DNA from 2 places in the Paenibacillus sp. HWE-109 genome. Region 2 is predicted to be linked to the other one. Evidence: riboswitches for the same ligand, from Rfam matches in the RefSeq annotation. Region 2 holds a riboswitch; the other holds the start of a gene.
What was found. Region 2 has a riboswitch for cyclic di-AMP ahead of LOZ80_RS27445 (APC family permease). Riboswitches for the same ligand answer to the same signal wherever they lie in the genome.
Positions count from the first base shown of each region.

Region 1: it holds a riboswitch for cyclic di-AMP, as region 2 does, so the genes downstream of both, LOZ80_RS36000 (C40 family peptidase) here and LOZ80_RS27445 (APC family permease) in region 2, are expected to answer to the same signal.

Region 1 covers NZ_CP091881.1:8,309,785-8,317,283, reverse strand. Annotated here, with positions in the region: gene LOZ80_RS36015 (glycosyltransferase family 2 protein) at 1-830, shown strand, start outside; gene LOZ80_RS36010 (phosphodiester glycosidase family protein) at 854-2,308, shown strand; gene LOZ80_RS36005 (hypothetical protein) at 2,313-3,014, opposite strand; gene LOZ80_RS36000 (C40 family peptidase) at 3,138-4,028, opposite strand; cyclic di-AMP (ydaO/yuaA leader) riboswitch at 4,030-4,179, opposite strand; gene LOZ80_RS35995 (GH36 C-terminal domain-containing protein) at 4,277-7,499, opposite strand, start outside.
Region 2 covers NZ_CP091881.1:6,428,141-6,435,639, reverse strand. Annotated here, with positions in the region: gene LOZ80_RS27450 (NAD(P)/FAD-dependent oxidoreductase) at 171-1,400, shown strand; cyclic di-AMP (ydaO/yuaA leader) riboswitch at 1,605-1,754, shown strand; gene LOZ80_RS27445 (APC family permease) at 1,852-3,687, shown strand; gene LOZ80_RS27440 (YqkE family protein) at 3,743-4,003, shown strand; gene LOZ80_RS27435 (polysaccharide deacetylase family protein) at 4,000-5,034, shown strand; gene LOZ80_RS27430 (hypothetical protein) at 5,877-6,092, opposite strand; gene LOZ80_RS27425 (hypothetical protein) at 6,209-7,499, shown strand, end outside.

The DNA.
Region 1 (7,499 bases), 1.9 Mb from region 2:
ATTTGCCAGAGGGCTGGCTGGGCAAGAACCATGCTCTCTATCAAGGCTATCAGCAAGCCCGGGGCCAATATTTGCTCTTCACGGACGCCGATATCCTATTCGCTCCCCATACGATTACAGATGCCGTTTCCTATATGAAGGAACAGGATGTGCACCACCTCACGTTAACACCTAATATGCTTGCACGAGGCACTTTGCTGAATGGCTTCGTACATTTCTTCTTGTTCTCCTTCTCGCTCTTCGTGCGTCCTTGGCGAGCTAATCTGGACAATTCCCGTGAACCAGGCATCGGAATCGGTGCTTTCAACATGGTCAGCCGTACGGCTTATGAGGCGATCGGCACGCATAAAGCTATCGCGCTGAGGCCTGATGATGATCTGCAATTAGGCATTTCCTTAAAAAAAGCAGGCTTCCGTCAGAAGGTATTGTCTGGTAAACATGTCCTGCAAGTAGAATGGTATCGCTCACTGAAAGAAGCTATCGTCGGCCTTGAGAAAAATCTATTCTCTGGATTTCGGTACAGCTACACGGTCGCATTGCTTGCTTGTCTCGGGCAGCTCCTCTTTTTCATCTTCCCCTGGATCGGACTTCTCTTCCTGTGGGATTGGCGCGGAGCCCTATATGCCGTTGTAGTTGTTCTGCAAGTTTTGCTGTATCGCAAGCTGATGTCACGACTAATGAGCAAACGCAAAGACGAAGCTTATCTGCTGCCAGTCAGCTCTTCGCTGCTTCTGTATACCATTGTTCGATCCGTCTGGCTCACTTGGAAACAAGGTGGCATCTATTGGAGAGGAACGTTTTACTCGCTGCGCGAATTAAAGAAGAAGTAACTTCAGAGAGGATGATCCCTGCTATGCGTCACAGGCGTTACCGCACTTTCACTCACATCGCCATGCTGGGTTGTATGCTCTCGGCTGTCGCAATTTTCCCTTCGTCCGCTTCCGCTCTTGGAACGGTACAAACCAAGAGTCAGACCGTATCCCATAATGGCAAGTCTTTTACTGCGCAATGGGTGACCGTTGATCTGACTGACCCCTATTTGCGCGTTAAACCTGTTACGGCGGCTGAAGGCATCGGTCACGATGAGTCCTTCGCTTCAATGTTAGACAGAAGCCATGCGATTGCTGGCATCAACGGCACTTTTTTCGATGCGTATGAACAAAATGAAGCCAACCGATACCCGAACGGGCTGCTTGTCAGCTCCGGTGAAATCGTACATTCCGGCACGAACCCTGCCTTTCTTGTCAACGCCGACAAAACCGCAAGCTTGCAGCGCATGCAAACAGAGCAGCAAATCAGCGTTACCCATCAGGGCAAAGCCTATAAATTCGCAGCCTGGGGCGTGAATAAATACTGGGGCGATGACGTGGAAGATCAAGTCGTATGGTATACACGTGACTTCGGGGCTTCTATCGGCTTCCCCAATTCAACGAAGATTGTCTTGCGCGAAGGCAAGGTTACCAATATCACAACAGATAGCGTCAATATGCCGGAAGACGGGTATGTATTTTTATTAGGCAATAGCGCCAATAATCGCACCCATGTGCTGCCGAATATTCATCTCGGTGATTCCGTCCAACTCGTCTCCGCTCTCCATAACGAAGACAACGGCTCTGCCGTCCAATTGCCGACTGTTGATGCCGCTATTGGCGCAGGCCCGCATTTGCTGACCAATGGTGTGGTTGATTTGGATGCGCAGCGGGATGGATTTACCGATCCTAAGATAACGACAAGCGCTAACGTGCGCAGCTTCATTGGGATAGATGCTTCCCGTCAAATGGTCATGGGGACGCTATCTACGGCCACTATGGCCGATATGGCGGAGGTCCTGCTGAAGATCGGACTAACGGATGCAATGAATCTGGATGGAGGCGCAAGCTCATCTCTGTATGCGAACGGCACTATGCTGCGAAGTGCAGGACGTGAGCTTAGCAATGCTTTCGTGGTGGAACGCTTGGATCATCCACAGATCCAGCTTGAGGTGAATGGGCAGTTCGTCCATGAATTCCGAGGTTATTTGCTGCAGGAAACCAGCATGGTTCCTTTTCGCGGGATATTGGAGAGAATTGGAGCCAAGTTTCAGTGGCAGGAAGCTACGCGTACATTAAGTGTTCAGTATGGGTCCAAACAGCTTGAACTGCAGCCGGATCATGCTGTCATGAAAGTCAACGGCAAATCCGTTACGCTCCCCGAGGCGCCAACGATTAAGGATGGTCATATTTATATGCCGCTTAGGGCCATCATGGAGTCCTTGGGCGGAAAAGTTCAGTGGGATCCTTCCCTGTACCGGGCGTCCCTTCAGTTCTAAGTCCCTAGTGAACGCGGTTCATTCGCACAACATGGTAATACAGGTAGCTGCTCACTTCTTGCTCGACTTCCAGGTAACCCTCAACATGCACGTAATCACCCAACATGAAGGTGGATGCATCCAAGGAACTCGTGTGCGTCAGGAAGAGGAGAGCAGCCTTTTCATTCCCAATCACAAATCCGGTTTGTTCTTTCACTTGGAACTTATCCAACACCTTGCCATGATGGGATCTTGCAATATGATGGAATCGCCATGATTCATTTTCCTTCATAATAAAATAAAGCACACGATTTCGCTGATTGTTGCTGAACTCTCTAGTCACACCGATCATGCGCACATTGTCGCCCAAGCTCAAGTACTCATCTACGACATAGGATTTCAACCGCAATCTATGTTTATTTTTGTACTGAATATAGGCTTCCATCTCTTCAATGGATCTTTGATCTGTCGGGTCCTGCTTGGTGGCATAGAAGACTTCTTTAATAAACGTGTCCGTTTGGAGGCTGCGCGCCCCTTTGAAATGGTTGTACGTCCGAAAAAATTGTTCGATGACTTCCCGGATATCCTCCGGTATGGCAGGTCTTTGCTCCACGGTATCCATGCTGTTGGTTCGTTCCGAATGTTTTCTTTTGTGAAACCAGCTTTTCCAGACGCTTAATTGCATGGCATTCGTGTCCCCCGCTCTTTCTTCCAAACATTTCTTCATTATAGGCTAAAATCCATAAAAATTCGATAAAAATCGCATCTTTTCGCACAAAAAAAGAACATCTGCCTGCTATGCTTTCCATAGAAAGCAACCTAGCAAACAAATGTTCGATAAAGTCAATGATTACAGGACTCTTTTGGCTCCTACATACCTTGCGCTCCAATACGAGCTCGATAGGCTCTCGACTGTAACGCCTCGAGATGTTGTGGACGAAATGAACTGATCATTCCCCAGATAAATGCCTACATGATTCACCGTTTTGGCTGCAAAGAAAACCAAATCGCCTACTTGCAAATCGGTTACTGAATTACTGAGCGCACTGTGCATTTCCGCGGATGTTCGAGGCAGTTCAATGCCTTTGGCTTCAAATACATAGCGTACAAAACCGGAACAATCGAATCCTCTCGGCGTTGTACCTCCCCACATATAGGGCACACCCATGTACGCATTGGCCGTCTGGACAATCTGCTCCGGCATAGAAGGAACAACGGCTGCTGCTTTCATCACAGGCGGCGCAGGCGGCGGTGCAATCCAAGCAGGCTTGTGCGACTTCCCGTCGACATCCACAATAGCAATCTGATTAGCTTCATTCCATTCTATCGGAGATCCGAAGGTTTCGGTAATGAAACGCAGCGGAACGTATGTGTTGCCTTGATAGACCGTTGGACTGCTCTCTAAACTGATTTTCTTGCTGTTCACAATCGCTTGCTGCTGATCTGTGATCAATAGAATCGACTGCTGCTTGTTCAGCAGCGTAACGACAATCGCATCTGCTTGCTTCGTCCAGCTCACTTGATAGCCCAGTTTCTCAGATAGAACTCGGAGCGGAACCTGCATGACGCCTTGCTCATCAATGTAAGGCTGCACTTCCGGAAACTTAAGCAATTCGTCATTGACCTGAACCTTTACAGGATGGTCAGCTGGCGATGCCGCTGCTGCTTGCGCGGTAAATAAGGGTACTGCGGCGCAAAGAACTGCGCAGGAACCAATAAAACGTTTAGCCAAAACCTTCAAACCCTTGCCTCCTTGAAGCCTCCGAGGTTAGTTGACGGGTTCGGGAAGAGGTTCCCTAGTCCAATTGGCAAGCCAACTGATCATTCACCCCAAGTAAAGAAGTCCCCCGTACCAGAGCTTTTGCTGCTCATGGATTCGGCATTTTTTGTCTATGTTAGACTAGCACAGTTCGACGCAAGGTTACAACTTTTGCGGAATAGAAACAATTACCAACTAGTTTAATAACCGTACTTATTACGAATCAACCGCTAATTGATCCTCGTCAGGATGATGCTATCATGCGCCAAGGTCAAGCTCGCACTTCCCGGATCCTTGCCGGTAATTTGGAACTTGAACAGCTTGTTGCCCGCCGTTGGGAAGATCTTCTCGCCCAATCCGACGATCGCATAGCCCTGCGGGCTATCATGCTGATCGATAGGGCTTCCCTGCGCCACGCCGTCAATCAGCAGTTGCTCCGTCCCACGGTCCGGGTGCTTCTTGACTCTGGCGCTGATGGCGTAAGTCCCCGCTGTCGGCACATTCACCGTGTACTGAATCCAATCGCCTACGGCATTGAAATTGCCGTAACTCACGCTGCCGCCACTTGCAGCCGTGTCCACCGTATTGGCGAAGCTGTCGCCGGAAGAAACGGACGTCGTTAAGCTCTCATTTTCCAATATGAGCGGTTGCTTCGTCAGTGAAATATAATCCGTTGCCAAGCCGTAGGAAGCACTGCTGGCATTCTTTCCTGTCACTTGGAATTTGAACTGTTTATTGCCAGGCGCAGCGAAGGTCACATCGCCTAGATCAACCACGACATACGCCTGCGCACTTTGGTATTCGTCGATTGGCGCGCCTTGAGCCGCTCCATCAATATACAGTTGCGCGATCCCGCGACTTGGATGCTTCTTGACTTGCACTCTGACGCGGTACGTGCCGGTAGACGGTACATTCACGGTGTACTGTACCCAGTTGCCTACAGCGGTTGCATTGCCATAGCTCAACGAGCCATTACTTGCAGCCGTGTCCGCCGCAATCGCGGAAGTCATTCCCGATGAGACGGTCGTCGTCAAACTCTCATTCTCGTACTTCACCGCTTCCGGCACCGCAGGCGGGAGCAGAATATCCGGCGACTGATAGGTTAGCCGGATATAATCCGTTGCCAGCCCGTAACCGCTGCTGCTCGCGTTCTTGCCTGTCACTTGGAATTTGAACAGCTTGTTGCCCGCCGTGTTGAAGGTAACGTTGCCCAGATCCACCTCGACATAGGCTTGAGCGCTTTGGTACTCGTCTATGGGAGAACCTTGAGCTGTCCCGTCGATGTACAATTGCGCCGTCCCTCGGCTTGGATGCTTCTTTACTTGTGTCTTCAATCGGTAAGTGCCAGGACTTGGCACATTCACCGTGTATTGTATCCAATCCCCTGCAGCGTTGAAATTGCCATAGCTTAACGAACCGTTGCTCGCTGCCGCATCCGCACCGTTCGCCGAAGTGTCGCCCGTAGAGACCAGCGTTGTCAGACTTTCCGCCTCGAACTTCGTTCCGGAATTGATTGTCACACTGCCCGTGCCGCCGGCGCCGATGGCAACATCGCTCGTAATCGCTTTATTGGCTGTCCGGTCAAAGACGATAACTTTCCCGGTTGAATTAGCCGTCCCGGTCACATTCACCATCAAGCTGGAAGCGCCTTCCACTTGTGTAAAAGAGGAAACTTTCTCATCCGCATAGAGAACTTGCATGCCAGACGAGGCATTGTCCTCTTGCAGCCAGAACGCTTTGCCTTTGGACGTATTTTCAGCTAGATTAATGGATAATCCGGTGGATTTCAATTGTGCTCCGGTAAACTTTCCTTTATACATATAGGAGCTGTTGCCGCTGTCATCCATCGTAATGTCTTCCACCAAATACGTTTTGTTGCTGTCCAACCAACGCAGATTGAGCGTTACATCTGTTGCCCCGCCAGTATTGGCCGCCGTCGCAATAACAAGCGCTTGGGCTTTATCCTCCGTCGTATACATCCAGGCATAGGAACCTGACGTATCGAAGTCTGGACCCGCATACAAAGGTCTTGTCGTCTGATCAGTCAATGCCTTGATCCGCGGACTTTTGCGCCAGTCATTGAATTTCCGCAAGGAGCTGATCCCCGCTGTCGTCCAGCTGGTCGGGTCCGTATTGAACTTGATGACCCTCGCCATCATGTACGAGTAATAATCCTCCACTTTACCAGATGGATTACCGCCGTAATAGACCGAATTCATAGGCAGATAGCCGAAACTGTCCATGCCTATTTTCATACTGGTGCCTACGCCGCCATTGGCAGATAGAAAGCCGTTATCTGATATATGCAGCAGACCATTATTCCGGTCGCCTTGCGTCGGATAAATATCCACTTCACTGGTGAGTTTCCCGATGAAATCCGGGTGTCTGGACACCAGATCGTTCATGTAGTTCCGGACCAGCACATTTTTGCGATACACGCTGTCGCTTGGATGTGAAGTTGTCGTAGCCGCTGTATTCGGCCAGAATTCCGTCAAATCAATCATCTGGTGCGATAAATGATACTGTGGAATCAGGGTATCCTCGACCTGGCTTCGCTTAAATTCAATATTCGCCGGATCGGCCAAATCTCGGCCGAGATCATGGTTATCACCCGTCATGCTGAACCACAAGCCAAACCGTAAACCCTGTGAAACAATGTAATCCGTCAGTGAGGCCAAATTCGTAGTAAAACTCGTCTTGGCCGTTGTCGTATCCCGGGTTGTATTCCAAAGATCATCCACCATAACCATATCCAAACCAGCTTGTGCAGCCTTGGGGATCACTGTATTTCGGAAGAAGGCATCCGAACGGCTGGCAATATAGTCCCAATCATTGGTCGTAAACAGCGAGGTCACATCGTGATACTTGAATCTTTTTCTAAAATGTTCTTCCACCGCCATTTTCCCATCCACAATATCTCCCTTGAACACGGTCATATTGACGGAAATGTACTCGAATTCCTCATTCGGGAACAGCACTAGCTGCAGTGCTTCGGTATTCGTGGAAAGCTTGACATTCGTGATCCCGCTCCAAGCATTGATGCTGGCGAATGGCAGCCTGTTCGGCGCCCCTTCGGTTTTCCAGTTCATCTCCGGCTGCAAACCCCAGCCATCCCCTGTGTCATACACCGTGATCGCGTTGCGTCCTGTATTCGGAGCGAGCGCACCTGTTGTACTGAACCACGCCATGTTCGGAACATAGTGCAGCGTATGAGGATCATTCGGCAAGTTAAGCGCCAGAATATCTGAATTCGTAATCGTCTTATCGGAGGCGGCATTATTTTTGATTGAATTGCTGTATTTGATGCCGGAATTACCGTTATAGATTTCGAACTTCAGATTAATCGTGACATTCTGCGGTGTGCTCCGGGTGACCGGAATCGTCAGCAGCTTGCCCCAATTGGTGCCGAATTTGGTGATATCCGTCACGGTTGCGGTACCTAGCGTCCATCCG
Region 2 (7,499 bases):
TTTCTAGTGATTTTTCAGGAGTTGAATCATAACATATAGAGAGAGCCAAACCGCCCGTCACCCTCGATTAACTATGTGATTATTTTCACATATCCACTTTCATGGGTTTGGTCCTCAGATTATCACGATTCAGTAGAGCATAAGTGATTCAATCGGAGGAGAGGATTTAGATGAAACCAGCGAAAGTAGTGATTCTGGGTGCAGGGTATGGCGGTGTTGTTACAGCGATCAGGCTGCAGAAGCTGATCAGATCGGGAGAAATGACGGTTACTTTGGTAAACAAGCATGATTATCATTATATGACGACGCATCTGCATATGCCCGCAGCGGGTACCGATCATCATGAGAATGCCCGCGTCGCGATCAGGGATCTTATCGATGAACGCAAAATTCATTTCGTGAAATCCACCGTTCAGCAAATCCTGCCAGCGGACAAAAAGGTTGTTTTAACGGATGATACGCTGAGCTATGACTACCTTGTCGTAGGTTTGGGCAGTGAGACGGAGACGTTCGGCATTCCGGGGTTGCGGGAGCATGCGATGTCGATTCATAGCATTAATAGTGTGCGGTTCATCCGCCAGCATACCCAATATATGTTTGCCAAGTATAAAATGAATCCCCAGCACAAAGAGTATCTGACATTCGTCATTGGGGGTGCGGGCTTTACGGGAACGGAGTTCGTCGGGGAATTGGCCGATCGCATCCCGGTTCTATGCAGGACTTATGATGTAGATCCGGCTCTCGTGCAAATCATTAATGTGGAAGCCTCGCCAACAGCCCTACCGCCAGGATTGCCGAATGATTTGGTGGAATACGGCATGGAAGTGATGCGCCGCAAAGGCGTTCAGTATAAGTTGTCGACTGCCATTCAAGCCTGCGAAGCGGACGGCGTCCGGCTCGGAGATGGACAGTTCATTCGAGCAGGCACGATCATTTGGTCGGGGGGTGTTCGCGGGAACGCCTTGCTGCAGCAAGCTGGATTCGATGTGCAGCGGGGGCGGGTGAAAGTGGATGATTACCTGCGCTCGTGGCAATACCCTGATGTGTTTATTACAGGAGATTGCTCCATTGTTATGAGTCCGGAAGGGACACCATACCCCGCGAACGCCCAAATCGCCGTCCAGCAAGGCTATAACACAGCCCGAAATTTACTTTATACCTTGCGTGGGAAACCGCTGAGACCTTTTGCCTATGACTACAAAGGGACTGTGGCTTCATTGGGACGCGGAGAAGCTGTTGGCACTTTGAAAGTGAAAAAAGTAAAGGGGAAATTCGCTGCTTTGATCAAAAAAATGATCGATGCGCGCTATTTATTCCTCATAGGCGGTATTCCACTTATATGGAAAAAGATGATTTTTAAACAAAAAATGTCAACTCGCAATTCTCATGTCAGAAGTTAGAAGAAAAAAAGCTGCCATCAAGGCAGCTTTTTTCTGTGAAATGACCTAGAACTACGATATCGGAAGATAAAAAGAGATAGAGAGAGATCCAAAACGTTGTAAGCGAATTATTGGAGGAATGAGAGGTTGGAATAATACTTTTTAAGACTTTTCCATCCTTTACTATGAACTGAGAAGAGAGTAGTATTCAGAACGTAGTTATAACTGAATATTTCGCTTAATTTTCTGAATAGAAAAGCGGGGGAACCATAGGTTTCAACGGGGTGAATAAGGTGCATGATATTGTACCTTTAGGGCAGATTTCTCGCGGCCCGAACCCGTCAGCTAACCTCGTAAGCGATCGTGAGAAAGGAGAACATGTGGCTAAGCACAAGGTCTATCCTTGTGTTTTTTTGCGTCCTAAAAAGGGAAAAGAACTCAATACTAGACTAATTTGGAGGAATTTCACAGCATGACAAGCGATTCATTGAAAAAAATTGTATTCGGCAAGCCGCTCAAATCGGCAGAACTCGAATCTGAAAAAATGCAGGTTTGGAAAGCATTACCCATTCTCTCTTCAGATGCGCTATCTTCGGTGGCTTATGGTACAGAGCAAATTCTATTAGAGCTTGCAACAGTGGGCATTGCTGCTTTTGCATTCTCATTGCCGATTGCGATTTCCATTATCGCTTTGATTACGCTGCTTGTGCTCAGCTATCGTCAAGTGATTGAGGCTTATCCTATGGGCGGTGGCGCCTACATGGTAGCCAAAGAAAATTTAGGCATGGTTTGGGGGAGACTCACAGGAGTTTCGCTGCTTATCGATTATACATTAACCGTTGCGGTATCGATCTCGGCCGGTGTGACGGCCATCACGTCGGCATTTCCAATCACGGTGCCATATATTGTTCCCATTGCTTTGATCTTGGTTTGGCTGATGGTTTGGCTTAATTTGCGAGGCACATCCGAGTCTGGAACTGTGTTCGCGATTCCGACGTACTTTTTTATTCTTTGTATTTTACTGCTGATTGGCAAAGGGATTTTCGACATGCTGAGCGGTTCGATGAACATGCATCCGATTCAGTTCGCGCCAAGCTCCATGACAAGTTCATTGACGCTATTCGTCATCCTGAAAGCATTCTCTTCCGGCTGTTCAGCCGTAACTGGCATCGAGGCTATCTCCGACGCTGTCCCGCATTTCCGCACACCATCCGTGAAAAATGCCAAGCGCACATTAGCTTCGCTAGGCACGCTGTTGGCTATCGTATTCGGCGGTGTGACGCTGCTCAGCTTGGGATACGGCATCGCGCCTGATCCGCATGGTCACACATCCGTCTTATCGATGGTTACGGAGCAAGCTTTTGGCCGTGGAACGCTATACTATGCCACGCAGATCGGCACCATGCTGATCTTGGTGTTGGCTGCCAATACCAGCTTCAACGGATTCCCTATTTTGGCTTCCATCATGGCTCAAGATAAAAACTTCCCGCGTATGTTCTCATACCGAGGAGACCGGTTGTCTTTTCACTACGGGATTGTCACGCTAGGTGTCCTGGCCAGTATTCTTTTGATCATTTTCAAAGGTAAAACAGATGCACTTATTCCTTTATACGCAATTGGCGTTTTCTTATCCTTTACACTGGCGCAAAGCGGTCTGGTCCGCAAATGGTTGAAAGAACGCGTGAAAGGCTGGATCGGCAAGTCGCTTATTAATGGTTTAGGAGGCATTGTCTCCTTTGCCGTGTTGCTGATCTTTTGTTTCACCAAATTCAGCGAGGGTGCTTGGATCGTCATTATCGTGACGCCAATCCTGCTCTGGCTCATTACGAAGGTGAGTCATCACTATGATGACGTTGCCAAACAACTGCGCATTGATATCGAGCATGAGCGTGTGTGCACGAAGGAGCCTGTTATTATTGTCCCCGTAGCGGGGATTCACCGCGTTGTTGCGCAATCCTTGAACTATGCCAAATCGTTATCGCCCAACGTCATTGCTTTCTACGTATCATTCTCCGATGAGGATGAAGAAGCGATGCAGGAGAAGTGGGACAAATGGGACCCTGGCGTAAGGCTTGTTGTGTTCAAATCACGTTACCGGACGATTCTGAAGCCGCTGGCTGAATTTATCGAACGGATCGATACGCATGTTTCGGAAAAACAATCGATTATGGTCATTCTGCCGCAATTTATGCCGAAAAAATGGTGGCACCGACTGCTCCACAATCAGTCCGCGGCGCGTATTCGTTCCAAACTTCAAGCGGACAAAGATATCGTTGTCGCCACTGTCCCCTATCATTTGCACGAGTAGAGTTGTACAATAAAGGGGAAAACTGTGTGAGAAATAGAACAGAGGTGAACCCGTTATGGCTAAGAAGAAATGGTCGTCCACAACCGCTGATACCAGTGTGCAAGATAAACCGGCAACGCTCAAGGATTTGCTTCGCCCAGAAATTCTGGAGGGGCTGAAGGCTCAGGCTGACGCAATGAAAGCGGAGGAACAGGCGCGCAAGGATGCGCTCCGAGCTGAGGCAGAAGCTGCACGCAAAGCGGAGGAGAAACGGCTGGAGAACGATTTTGGACATCTGCTCGAGAAGAGCGGACTTGACTGGAGAAAGCACAAATGAGAGAGCGCAGCTTGTGCTTTCTCTTTTTTCTATTCGCGATGATGGCGCTGTCAAGCTGTCAGTCAAGCCGTTCGCAGAGCGCTGCGGAGTCGGCTGAAGCAAGTTTGCCGCTTTCGGCGACGAGTTCAATGCCGAGCCCGGTGGTGTCTGGCAGGGAAGCAGCGGCCGCGCCCGACCGCGTCTCCGAGTCAGCGCCCACTTCAGCGCTGAGCTCGGAGACGCCTAGAGGGGAGCCAACAGTCGCGCCCGGCCTTGCACCGGGGCCAGCGCCCACTCCCGAGTCCCGCCCGCCCGCAACCGTAACACATACCTCCCTGTCTGCATCGGATATCTCTGACTTGGTTGACCGTTACAGCCAAATCGCTCCCCATAAGTGGGGGGAACGAGTCGCAGGCGTACGGACGCATATGGTCACGAAGGAACAAGTGATAGCGCTGACGTTTGACGCTTGCGGAGGGAAAGAGGGCAGTGGATACGACCGGAAGCTGATCGAATATTTGATCAAGGAGAAGATCCCCGCGACCTTGTTCATCAACGCGCGGTGGATCGCGGCGAATCCGGAGGTCTTTGCTGAGTTAGCGGCGAATCCGCTTTTTGAAATCGAGAATCACGGCACAGAGCATCGTCCCTTGTCTGTCAACGGCAGGTTGGCGTATGGCATTGCTGGAACCAAAAGCGTAAGCGAAGTCATCCATGAGGTAACGGACAATGCCGATCAGATTGAGAAGCTGACGGGGCGGCGGCCGCTGTTTTTCCGCTCAGGCACGGCCTATTATGATGACGTTGCTGCCAGCATTGTCCATGACTTGGGCGCCCAGTTGGCAGGCTATAATCTACTTGGCGATGCCGGGGCGACGTATAACACGGAGCAAGTCTACCGTGCGCTGCTCCAAGCCAAAAGCGGTTCTATCGTGCTTGCGCATATGAATCACCCAGAGAAAGATACGGCGGAAGGCGTCATCAAAGCCATCCCTGAATTGCAGAAAGCTGGGTTTCACTTCGTTCAGCTTGCTACCTATTTGTTGGAGTAGGAGTTCCGGCGGGAAATACAAAGGGTATAAATGGGGGTGATAGGCAAACTCAAGCCAACCGGAGCTCGTAATCCGAGCCCCGCCTGAACCCGTAATCCCAACCTCACTCAAACTTGCAATCCCCGCCCCGCTTGAACCCGTAATCCGAGCCCCGCCTGAACCCGCAATCCCAACCTCACTCGAACTTGCAATCCCCGCCCCCCTGCCATTGCTAACGAACTGTATTATGCTTATATACGAGAAAATAGCTACTTTTTAGATCTAACAAACTGTAGACGCGTTATGAGGTGGATTTTAGGCGGATTAGTGATCGTTTACTTCAAATAACGCATCTGGAATTCGTTGTCATTTTAAATCTATCGATTTTGATCGAATAAGGGGTGTTGGATTCGTAAGGGCGTCCCGCAAGCTCCATTGCCCCTTTGGGGGAAGCTTGCCTATTCATCCCAGAACAAAATTGTAAAGAACCTAGCCGCACAGGCTAGGCTTATTTCAATTATATGTTTTGGAGTGAATGCGGAGGAGTTACTTCAGCTGTCTTGCGTGGAGGGAGGGAACTACAGGGCGCTATTCTAGCAAAAAGTGGCATTATCGCGATCGAGAGGGAACTATAGTACGCTATTTTGCTGTTTCATAGGAAATTCAGCGCTTTTCGTTGGAAATAAGACCCTGTAGTTCCGCAACTGCCCTCGTATCCCTGCTATTTGCTTAAATAGCGTACTAGAGTTCCCTTCCCCATAGGTTTTGCCGCTAATAAGAGGTTGATCTCTCAGGGCGGCGCAGCCGTTTTTCTTAGGTCTGTTCGGATACCAAGGAACCTACCTACCTACCTACCTACCTACCTACCTTCGTTTCATCTCAAAAAATTCACATGCGTCCCGATCGTAGTACGTCAAATCACTGACCCTTGTCTGAACGACAATCGTTTTGTCGCTGAAACGCAAGACAACCGCGTTCGAATCCACGATATGATCATCTTTAAAAACACGAACAGGCGCCTGCCGATCCACAGCTTCTTGGAAATCGGCATCGGTTACTAAGCGTTGATTACTTGCCATTAGCACGCATACCCCTAACATAATTAAAATAATTCCTCTATTGTACCACAAGGTGCCTGTCAACTCCCGAAATGCGCGAACGCCTAGGCCTAGCCGAGCATACAATGTAGCACCAAATGCTGCTCAGGCAGAGAGGATGCGTGATTCGAGTGGACATACAATTATTGCCTATTCATTGGGTCTATCTCGTATTTATTGGCTTTATTCTTGCGATTTTGATCAAGCGCAGAGATACCACAATGATTTGTGTGGTCGGTATTTTTGCCCTTGGCTTGTTGGCGACGGAAACGTTAAGCGGGTCGGTATCGGGGATTTTTAACAGTTTTATTTATGCGACCAAAGAACTGATGGGCACAATTATGATTATTTCCATTGTTGTGGCAATGAGCCGGGTGCTTATACGCACAGGAATTAATGAGACCATGGTTGCGCCATTAACCCGGTTTCTGCGGACACCTGCCATGGCTTTCTGGGGCATCGGTATCATCATGATGGTGACGTCTTGGTTTTTCTGGCCATCTCCTGGGGTCGCGTTGATTGGAGCGGTTCTGCTTCCTGTAGCCGTTCGCGTTGGGTTGCCTGCATTGGGAGCCGCGATGGCTATGAATCTGTTTGGGCACGGTATCGCGCTGTCGGGGGATTACATTATTCAAGGCGCGCCCAAATTGACTGCGGACGCCGCTGGATTGCCAGTGAGCTCCGTCATGGAGGCAAGCATTCCCCTGGTTATCGTGATGGGGCTTGTCACAACGATTACGGCATTCTGGATGATGCGGCGGGATATGAAGAAAGGCACCTGGCGGGATGGCCTTATTGGGAGCAACGCTGGGGATAGCAGTGCCTTGGTTGGAGCGGATGAACAGGTCAAAGTCAATCTGGCGCCCAAGTTGAAAAAACTGCTGGCGATCCTGATTCCGCTCCTGTTCGCCCTGGATGTCGTAGCAATGTTCGTGCTACATCTGCAAGGCGGGGATGCAACAGCGCTTGTTGGCGGCACCGCAGTATTTATTTTGATTGCGGTTACACTGCTTGCGCATCGCAATCAAGGGCTGGAGCAAACCACCTCCTACCTCATAGAGGGATTCGTCTTCGGTTTCAAAGTATTCGGCCCCGTCATTCCAATCGCGGCCTTCTTCTACCTCGGCGACTCCGCGTTCACCGAGTTGTACGGGAAAATCCTCCCCGATGGCTCGCACGGGATCGTGAACGATCTCGGTGTCGCACTCGCGGGGCATGTCCCGCTGAACGGCGCGGTCGGTGCCGTGACGCTGACCGTCGTCGGCGCGATTACCGGCCTCGACGGCTCCGGCTTCTCCGGCATCTCCCTCGCGGGCTCGATTGCGCAGCTCTTCGCAACCGCGATCGGTTCCGGCGCCGCCGTGTTGACCGCGCTAGGGCAAGTAGCCG